3 regions of the Streptomyces sp. RKND-216 genome follow, and region 2 is predicted to be linked to each of the others. Evidence: riboswitches for the same ligand, from Rfam matches in the RefSeq annotation. Region 2 holds a riboswitch; each other region holds the start of a gene.
The links. A riboswitch is a leader RNA that binds a small molecule or an ion and turns the genes downstream of it on or off. The one in region 2 is predicted to bind thiamine pyrophosphate.
Positions count from the first base shown of each region.

Region 1: another riboswitch for thiamine pyrophosphate. It lies ahead of thiO (glycine oxidase ThiO); the one in region 2 lies ahead of thiC (phosphomethylpyrimidine synthase ThiC).
Region 3: another riboswitch for thiamine pyrophosphate. It lies ahead of E4198_RS05440 (thiamine ABC transporter substrate-binding protein); the one in region 2 lies ahead of thiC (phosphomethylpyrimidine synthase ThiC).

Region 1 covers NZ_SSBQ01000002.1:4,849,668-4,852,898, forward strand. Annotated here, with positions in the region: gene E4198_RS21240 (thiazole synthase) at 1-36, opposite strand, end outside; gene thiS (sulfur carrier protein ThiS) at 39-263, opposite strand; gene thiO (glycine oxidase ThiO) at 260-1,429, opposite strand; TPP riboswitch at 1,423-1,535, opposite strand; gene E4198_RS21255 (FAD-dependent oxidoreductase) at 1,720-2,904, shown strand; gene E4198_RS21260 (Rv2175c family DNA-binding protein) at 2,938-3,231, shown strand, end outside.
Region 2 covers NZ_SSBQ01000002.1:2,902,982-2,906,212, forward strand. Annotated here, with positions in the region: gene thiC (phosphomethylpyrimidine synthase ThiC) at 182-2,008, opposite strand; TPP riboswitch at 2,000-2,113, opposite strand; gene E4198_RS12960 (YibE/F family protein) at 2,184-3,231, shown strand, end outside.
Region 3 covers NZ_SSBQ01000002.1:1,273,219-1,276,449, forward strand. Annotated here, with positions in the region: gene E4198_RS05435 (iron ABC transporter permease) at 1-60, opposite strand, end outside; gene E4198_RS05440 (thiamine ABC transporter substrate-binding protein) at 186-1,271, opposite strand; TPP riboswitch at 1,331-1,440, opposite strand; gene rlmN (23S rRNA (adenine(2503)-C(2))-methyltransferase RlmN) at 1,573-2,679, opposite strand; gene E4198_RS05450 (phosphatidate cytidylyltransferase) at 2,963-3,231, opposite strand, start outside.

The sequences.
Region 1 (3,231 bases), 1.9 Mb from region 2:
GGCCTGTTCGACGTCGTCCGCGGTGTGCACGGTCATGGTCAGCCTCCCTGTACGGCGGTCAGCACTTCGACGCGGTCGCCGTCGGCCAGCTCGGTCTCCGGCCACCGGCCGCGCGGCACGACGGCCTCGTTCACGGCAGCCGCCACCCCGGACGGCGCGGTGGTCAGCGTCGCCACCAGACGGTCGAGGGTCTGGCCGCGGGACAGCTCCCGCGGCTCCCCGTTCACGGTCAGCGTCACGGTCGCGGTGTGTGCAGCAGTCATCGGGTGTGCTCCTGGAGGGGGGAGAGGAAGCGGTCCGGGGCGAACGGCCGGGCGTCCTCGGGCAGCCGGCCCGTCGTCAGCACCTCTGCCATCACGTCTCCCGTCACGGGGGTGAGGAGCACGCCGTTGCGGCCGTGGCCGGTCGCGACGTGCAGGCCCGGCAGCGCGGTGGGCCCCAGCGCGGGCGCGTTGTCGGGGGAGACCGGGCGCAGGCCGGCGCCGGACTCGGTGAGCGGGAGCTCGGTGACGCCCGGCACCAGCGCCCGTGCGTCCCGCAGTAGTTCGTACACGCCGCCGGCGGTCACCGTGGTGTCCCAGCCCAGCTCCTCGCTCGTCGCCCCCACCACCAGCTCCCCGTCCTCCCGGGGCACCAGGTAGACGGGCGTGCCGCGCACCGTGGCCCGGACGGTGCGGGAGAGGAACGGCGCGTACGCGGGCGGTACGCGCAGCCGCAGCACCTGGCCCTTCACCGGCCGCACCGGCGGCAGCACCCCGGGCGGCACGCCGTCCAGCTTCCCGCTCCACGAGCCGGTGGCCAGCACCGTCTGTCCAGCGCGGATCTCGCGGCCGTCCGTGAGGACCGCCCCGGCCGCCCGGTTGCCCGCGACGGTCAGCCGTGCGGCGGCGGCCTCGCGGAAGGCGACTCCGGCACGGGTGCAGGCGGCGAGCAGTGCCGCCGCGAGCCGCCGGGGATCGACCTGGTGGTCGCCGTCCACCCGGACGCCGGCCCGCACCGAGGGAGCCAGCATCGGCTCCAGCCGCCGGCACTCGCGGCCGGTCAGCCACTCGGCCTCCAGACCGCACCGCTGCTGCAGCGCGTGCACGTCACGGAGACGGGCGCGGTCGTCCGCGTCGAAGGCGACGGACAGGGCACCGCAGGCGCGGTGGGCGGTGAGCCGCCCGCTCGCCTCTTCCAGCTCGGCGACGAAGTCCGGATAGCGGCGGGCGGACGCCAGGTTCAGGGCGAGCAACGTCTCCTCGCCGTAATGGAGTTCGGTGACGGCCGCCAGCATGCCCGCCGCGACCCGCGCGGCGCCGCCGCCCGGCGCGGGGTCGGCCACTGCCGTCCGAAGGCCGCGCTGGGCCGCGCGCCAGGCCGTGACCAGGCCGGACAGCCCACCGCCGAGAACGAGGACGTCCGCGGCGGACGTCTCAGGGGTCGGCACTTCGCGTCTCCTCCCTTCGCCGGAATGACCCGGATCAGGTTCGTACGGTCGGAGGCCGTTCCGCCTCCCTCTCAGCCCGGTCCGCCGGGCTCCCGCGTGCATGACGTATGCCGGCCACCCTACTGCGTCCGCCGGGAGCCGTTCCGCGGCGGGCCCGGCGCCTGCGGCCGTCCAGATTCACGCGGCCTCAAGGACGCTCGGGAAGGACGCTCGGGCGACCGTGCCGGGCGCCGTCATACAGTGGCGGTGTGACCGAGGACAACGCGCGTGTGGTGATCGTCGGCGCCGGCATGGCGGGCGTCCAGACAGCGGTGCAGCTGCGCGAACAGGGCTGGACCGGCCCCGTGCTGCTGCTGGGCGCCGAGCCGCACCAGCCGTACGACCGTCCGCCGCTGTCCAAGGCCGTGCTGCTCGGCACGGCCGAGGGCTCCGCGTTCGACATCGACTTCGACACGCTTGGCGTGGAACTCGAACTCGGCAACCCCGTCACGGGGTTGGACGCCGGTGAGCGGGTGCTGCAGACCGGCCGCGGGCCGGTCCCGTACGACGCCCTGGTGCTCGCCACCGGAGCCGAGCCCCTGACCCTGCCGGGCGGCGAGGGCGCCCCCGGCGTGCACCTGCTGCGCACCCTGGACGATGTCGCCCGGCTCCGGCCCGTGCTCGAGGAGCGCAAGGACGTCGTGGTGGTCGGCGCGGGCTGGATCGGCGCCGAGTTCGCCACCGCGGCCCGCGAGGCCGGCTGCGCCGTCACCGTCGTCGAGAGCGCCGACCGGCCGCTGCCCGGCGCGCTGCCCGCCGACGTCGCGGTGCACATGCGCGACTGGTACGCACAGAGCGGTGCCCGGCTGCGTACCGGTGCCCGGGTGGCGGCCGTCGAACCTGGCGCCGTGGTGCTGGACGACGGCGAGCGCGTGCCCGCCGACGCGGTGGTGGTGGGCATCGGCGCCCGCCCGGCGACCCGCTGGCTCGCCGACTCGGGAGTCGCGCTCTGCGCCGACGGCTCGGTGCGGGGCGACGACCGGCTGCGCACCTCGGTCCCCGGCGTGTACGCGGTGGGGGACTGCGTGTCGTTCCCCTCCGCCCGCTACGGCGCCCGGCTGCTGGTGCACCACTGGGACAACGCCCTGCAGGGCCCGGTGGTGGTCGCCGCCAACGTCGTCGCCGAGCTGCGCGGCGGTGGCCCGGCGGAGGAGGCCGTCTATGACCCGGTGCCCTACTTCTGGTCCGAGCAGTTCGGCCGCTTCGTGCAGTACGCGGGGCACCACGCGGGTGCCGACCGGATGCTGCTGCGCGGCGACCCGGGGGAGCCGTCCTGGTCGGTGTGCTGGCTGCGCGGAGAGACGCTGACCGCGCTGCTTGCCGTCGGGCGCCCCCGCGACCTCGCCCAGGGCCGCCGGCTCATCCAGCAGGGCGCCGTACTCGATCCCACCCTGCTGGCGGACGCGTCGGTCGCCTTGAAGAAGGCCGTGCGCTAGTGACTGTCGGCGGCAGGTGGCAGGCTGGTGTCCGTGACCGAGATTGACGCGAAGACCGATGCTCTCGTCCCCGCCTGGCTCACGCTGCCCGACATCGCCGAGCAGTTCGGCGTCGAGGTGACCCGGGTACGGCAGTTGGTCAAGGAGGGCCAGCTGATCGCCGTGCGCCGAGGCGAGAACCGCGCGCTGCACGTCCCCGCCGACTTCGTCGCGGGGGACCGGATCGTGAAGGGCCTGGTCGGCACGCTGACCCTGCTCAGGGACGACGGGTTCACCGACGAGGAGGTGCTGGAGTGGCTGTTCACCCCGGACGACAGCCTGCCGGGC
Region 2 (3,231 bases):
TCGAAACGTCGTTCACCGACCGCTTCGGCCGCACGCCCCCGGGGGACGTACAGGGGCGCCGGGGGATGTACGGGGGCACACCGCGACCGGGGGGCTGCACCGATCGGTGCAGCCCCCCGGTCGTCGGCGTCGCACCTCTTCGAGGGCGGCCGCCGCGCATCCGGGAGGCCGTCGCCGTCGGTCAGTCCGCCAGCGGCAGGTAGACGCGGTTGCCCGCCTCGGCGAACTCACGCGACTTCTCCGCCATGCCCGCCTCGATCTCCTGCACGTCGAGTGCGGCGGGGACGCCGCCGTTCGCTGCTCCGCCTCCGGCCATCTCGCTGGCGTGCTCCCGGCGGATGTCCTGGCTGATCTTCATCGAGCAGAATTTCGGCCCGCACATCGAGCAGAAGTGTGCCGTCTTGGCCGGTTCGGCCGGGAGGGTCGCGTCGTGGAACTCCCGGGCGGTGTCCGGGTCGAGGGCCAGGTTGAACTGGTCCTCCCAGCGGAACTCGAAGCGCGCGTCGGACAGCGCGTCGTCCCAGTCCTGCGCGCCCGGGTGGCCCTTGGCCAGGTCCGCCGCGTGCGCCGCGATCTTGTACGTGATCACGCCGGTCTTGACGTCGTCCCGGTCGGGCAGGCCCAGGTGCTCCTTCGGCGTGACGTAGCAGAGCATCGCCGTCCCCCACCAGCCGATCATCGCCGCGCCGATGCCCGAGGTGATGTGGTCGTACGCCGGGGCGATGTCGGTGGTGAGCGGGCCCAGGGTGTAGAAGGGCGCCTCCTCGCAGATCTCCTGCTGGAGGTCGATGTTCTCCTTGATCTTGTGCATCGGGACGTGTCCGGGGCCCTCGATCATCGTCTGCACGCCGCGCGCCTTGGCGATCCGGTTCAGTTCGCCGAGCGTGCGCAGTTCGGCGAACTGCGCCTCGTCGTTCGCGTCGGCGATCGATCCGGGCCGGAGTCCGTCGCCGAGCGAAAACGTCACGTCGTACGCGCGCAGGATGTCGCAGAGTTCCTCGAAGTGGGTGTAGAGGAAGCTCTCCTGGTGATGCGCCAGGCACCAGGCGGCCATGATGGAGCCGCCGCGTGAGACGATGCCGGTCTTGCGACGCGCGGTGAGCGGCACGTAGCGCAGCAGCACGCCGGCGTGGACGGTCATGTAGTCGACGCCCTGCTCGCACTGCTCCAGGACGGTGTCCTTGTAGACCTCCCAGCTCAGCTCCTCGGCCTTGCCGTCGACCTTCTCCAGCGCCTGGTAGAGCGGCACCGTGCCGATGGGCACGGGGGAGTTGCGCAGCACCCACTCGCGGGTGGTGTGGATGTTGCGGCCGGTGGAGAGGTCCATGACCGTGTCGGCGCCCCAGCGGCTCGCCCAGGTCATCTTCTCCACCTCCTCCTCGATCGAGGAGGTGACGGCGGAGTTGCCGATGTTGGCGTTGACCTTCACCAGGAAGTTCTTGCCGATGATCATCGGCTCGATCTCCGGGTGGTTGACGTTGGCCGGGAGGACGGCGCGTCCCGCGGCGATCTCGTCGCGCACCAACTCGGGGGAGACGTTCTCCCGGACGGCGACGTACTCCATCTCCGGGGTGATGTCGCCGCGCCGGGCGTACGCGAGCTGCGTGACGGCCATATCGCCGCGTGCCCGCCGGGGCTGGCGCGGACGGCCGGGGAAGACCGCGTCCAGGTTCCTCAGACCGCCGCGCGGCGAGGTGTGCTTGATCCCGTCGTCCTCGGGCCGCAGTTCACGGCCCGCGTACTCCTCGGTGTCCCCCCGGGAGATGATCCAGTTCTCCCGCAGCGGCGGCAGGCCGCGGCGGACGTCGGTGTCGATGGTGGGGTCGGTGTACGGGCCGGACGTGTCGTACAGCGTCACGTCCTGGCCGTTGGTGAGGTGCACCCGGCGGACCGGGACCCGGATGTCCGGGCGCGATCCCCCGACGTAGCCCTTGTGCCAGCCCGGTTTCCGCTGCGCTTCGGCAGCGCCGGACGGGTTTTCGGGCGTGCGTGCATCCTGCATGGTCATGAGACCTACTCCCTACGCCGGCATTACCCGGTAACAGGTTCGGCGGTCGACGCAGCCGTTCAGCGCCCTCTCAGCCCCGTGCTCGGAGCTCCCGCGATGTGCAAAGCGGCTCCACGCTAACGGCTCACCGCGCGGGGTGGCCAGAGGGCCCCCGGCTTCTTGCGATGATCGGTGTGTGACGACGCCACCGCAGCAGCCGCAGCCGCCGTCCTCCGGGTGGGGGGACGGGCCCCGATCCGGGCATGCCCACCAGCACGGCCGGCGCCCCGAGTACGGCCACCCGCCCGCCCACGGCGGCGGTCACGGCGGGCACGGCGGTCACGGCCACGGCGGTGGGCACGGCGGTCACGGCCACGCGCACGCCCATGGCCCGGCGACGCCCGTCTCCCGCCACCTGCGGAAGGTCGTCGCCGCCGTGCTCATCCCCTTCGCCGCCGCCGTCGTCGCGGGGCTGGTGCTGCTCTGGCCGGGCGGGGCGCCGGGCGGGCAGGAGGACGGTCGCAGCGGCGTCGGCTTCGACCGGCCCACCTACGACGCGCGCGTCACGGCCGTGCGCACCGTGGACTGCGCCGACGTCAACGCCCAGCCGTCGGGCGGGATCGGGCAGCAGCCCGATCCCGGCGCGGGCGGTGCCGGCGGTGCCGGCGACCAGGCGTGCCGCCAGGCGACCGTCGAGGTCACCAGCGGCCCCGGCACCGGACGCACCTTCCCCCACGTCATCACCCCGGACGCCACCCGCACCCTGTCCGCCGGGCAGGACGTCGTCGTCGCCTATGCGGAGAACGCGCCGCGGGATCTCCAGTACGCGGTGATCGACGTGGACCGCGACCTGCCGATGGCGCTGCTCGCCGGGATCTTCGCCGTGGTGGTGGTGCTGGTGGGACGGCTGCGCGGGATGCTGGCGCTGGTCGGGCTGGGGGTGAGCTTCGCCGTGCTGACGCTGTTCATCCTCCCGGCGATCCTCCAGGGCTCCAACCCGCTGCTGGTCGCTGTGGTGGGCGGCAGCGCGATCATGCTGGCCACGCTCTACCTCTGCCACGGCCTGTCCGCACGGACCTCCGTCGCGGCGCTCGGCACGCTGGTGTCGCTGCTGCTGATCGGCGTGCTGGGTTCGCTGTTCATCGGCTGGGCGGAGCTCACGGGCAACACCGACGACCAGACGGGGCTGGTGCACGGGCTCTACCCCGACATCAAGATCCAGGGTCTGCTGCTCGCCGGTGTGC
Region 3 (3,231 bases), 1.6 Mb from region 2:
CGTGATCGCGACGACCGGATAGGCGAAGAAGAGGGCGAAGAACGCGGCCGGCAGGGCCATCAGGGCCAGCCGCCGGGCGGCGTCGCGTGCGCCGCCCGGCTGCAGTCCGGGGGTGGGCACCGGCTCCCTCCGCGGCGCGGGGACGTACGTCCACGCCCGCCGGAGCGCCGGCCGCGCCTCGGTGTCTACCGCACGACGAGCGAGGTCCACGCCTTCACCCACTGCTCCCGGTTGTCCGCGATGCGCTCCGGCGCCATCGTGGCCGGGTTCTCGACGTCCGCGCCGTACTCGGTGAACACCTCAGGCAGTGCGGCGTCCTCGCGCACCGGGGAGACGAACATCTGGAGCGGCAGGTCCTCCTGGAACGCAGTGCCGATCAGGAAGTCCAGCAGCGCCTTGCCGCCCTTCGGGTTGTCCGCGCCCTCCAGCAGGCCGGCGAACTCGACCTGCCGGAAGCAGGTGCCCTCGGCGACGCCGGTCGGCGCATGCTCGGGCATCGGCTTCTTCCCGAGCACCTCGGCGGGCGGGCTGGATGCGTACGACACGACCAGCGGCCGGTCGCCCTTGCCCTCGCCGCCGGCCGATCCGCTGAACCGGTCGTAGTACGCCTGCTCCCAGCCGTCGACGACCTCGACGCCATTGGCCTCCAGCTTCTTCCAGTAGTCCTTCCACCCGCCGTTCCCGTACTCGGCGACGGTGGCGAGTAGGAAGCCCAGACCGGGCGAGGAGGTGGCGGCGTTCTCGGTGACGAGCAGGTCCTTGTACGCCGGCTTCGTCAGGTCGCCGAGCGTGCGGGGCGGCCGGAGGTCGTTCTTCTCGAAGTACTCGCGGTCGTAGTTGACGCAGATCTCGCCGGTGTCCACCGGGGTCACGTCCGTGCCGCCACCGGCCGGCCGGTACTCCTGCGGGACCTTCTCCAGGCCGCGGGCCTCGTAGGGGGTGAAGATCTCGTTCTCCAGCGCGCGGGAGAGCAGGGTGTTGTCCACGCCGAAGAGGACGTCGCCCTGCGGGTTGCCCTTGTTCAGCACCGCCTGGTTGACCGTGGATCCGGCGTCGCCGGCGCGCAGGATCTCCAGTTCGTAGCCGGTCTCGTCGGTGAACCGCTCAAGCACCTTCTCGGAGGCGGCGAAGGAGTCGTGCGTGACCAGGGTGACCTTCTCCGCGTCCCCGCCGTCCGCAGAGGAGTCGCCGGACCCACCGGAGCCGCCGCACCCGGCGAGCAGCGAGACGCCCAGCGTGACGGCGAGGAGGGTGGTGGCGGTGTGCTTCATCGTGCAGCCTTCTTCCCGGGTCCTCGGCGGACCTCCAGGTGGGCGCACGCGGGCAGCACGAGAGGTGTGAACCGATCTTCCTACCCAGCATGACCTGGGCGAGGTTCGAGGGTCTGCGGCCGGACGGTGCCGCACTCTCAGCGCTGCGCGCGCTCCCCTGTCGGATGGAAATACCGTTGTACGGTACCAGCCGGGCTCTCACGGCGAGCAGGCCCGGCCTCCGTCGGGGCACGGGCGGCGCCCGTCTCGCGTGCCCCGCCGCCCTTCCACCGCTGTCCTGCCGCGGTTCCGCCGCTGCCGGTCAGCGCTCCGTGGCCGCCAGCTGGCCGCAGGCCCCGTCGATCTCCTGGCCCCGGGTGTCCCGCACGGTCACCGGTACGCGGTGCGCCTCCAGGGCCCGGACGAACTCCCGCTCGTCCTCCGGCCGCGACGCGGTCCACTTGGACCCCGGCGTCGGGTTGAGGGGGATCAGGTTGACGTGCACCGGTCGTCCCTTGAGCAGCCGGCCCAGCAGATCGGCCCGCCACGCCTGGTCGTTGATGTCCCGGATCAGCGCGTACTCGATGGAGACCCGGCGCCCGGACTTCTCCGCGTACTCCCACGCGGCGTCCAGCACCTCGCGCACCTTCCACCGGGTGTTCACCGGCACGAGGGTGTCGCGCAGCTCGTCGTCCGGCGCGTGCAGCGAGACCGCCAGGCGGCACTTGAGCCCTTCGTCGGCGAACCGCAGCATCGCGGGCACCAGACCCACCGTCGACACCGTGATGCCCCGCTGCGACAACCCGACGCCGTCCGGCTCCGGATCGGTCAGGCGGCGGATGGCGCCGACCACCCGCTTGTAGTTGGCGAGCGGCTCGCCCATTCCCATGAACACGATGTTCGACAGCCGCGCCGGGCCCCCGGGCACCTCCCCGTCGCGCAGCGCACGCATGCCGTCGACGATCTGGTGCACGATCTCCGCCGTCGACAGGTTGCGGTCCAGGCCCGCCTGCCCCGTCGCGCAGAACGGGCAGTTCATCCCGCATCCGGCCTGCGAACTGATGCACATCGTGACCCTGTCCGGATACCGCATCAGCACCGACTCGACCAGCGTGCCGTCGTGCAGCCGCCACAGCGTCTTGCGCGTCGTGTCCTCGTCACAGCTGATGTGCCGCACCACGCTCATCAGCTCCGGCAGCAGCTCGCCAGCCAGCCGCTCCCGCGACTGCTGCGGGATGTCGGTCCACTCCGCGGGGTCGTGCGCGTACCGGGCGAAGTAGTGCTGCGACAGCTGCTTCGCGCGGAACGGCTTCTCCCCCAGCGCGGCCACGGCCTCCTTCCGCTCCTTCGGCGAAAGGTCGGCCAGATGCCGCGGCGGCTTCGCGGCCCCGCGCGGCGCCACGAACGTGAGCTCTCCAGGTGCAGGCATAACCGCTCCAGTGTCGCAGATTCCCGGGCCGTTCCCGCCGCCCAGCACCTGCGACCCTTGCCACCCTCCGGCACCCCCAGTCAGCCTCGGCCACCCCCGCACGGCCCCGCACGGCCCAACCGGAGACTCCGCCAGCACGCATGACATGTCTGGAACGCATGCGACGCGCTCGGCCACGTCGCCCGCTGTACGCCTGATCCCCGCCTCAGCACTCCGGGTGGCGGGCCGCAGGCCGCGGAGCCGGGGACGGTGACCGGCCAGTGGCGCCGTTACGGGTCGGCGGTCAGGCGGTGCCGGTGAAGAGGACGAAGAGGAGCCAGGCCACGGGGGCGGTGGGGAGGAGGGAGTCGAGGCGGTCCATGATGCCGCCGTGGCCGGGAAGAACCGTGCCCATGTCCTTGATGCCGAGGTCCCTCTTGATCATGGACTCGCCGAGATCGCCGAGAGTGGCGCTGACGGCGACGGCGAAGCCGAGGATCAGGCCCTGCCACCAGGCGCCACCGTCGACGGCGAACTCCATGCAGAGCGCGCCGGCGGCCATGGCGAAGGAGA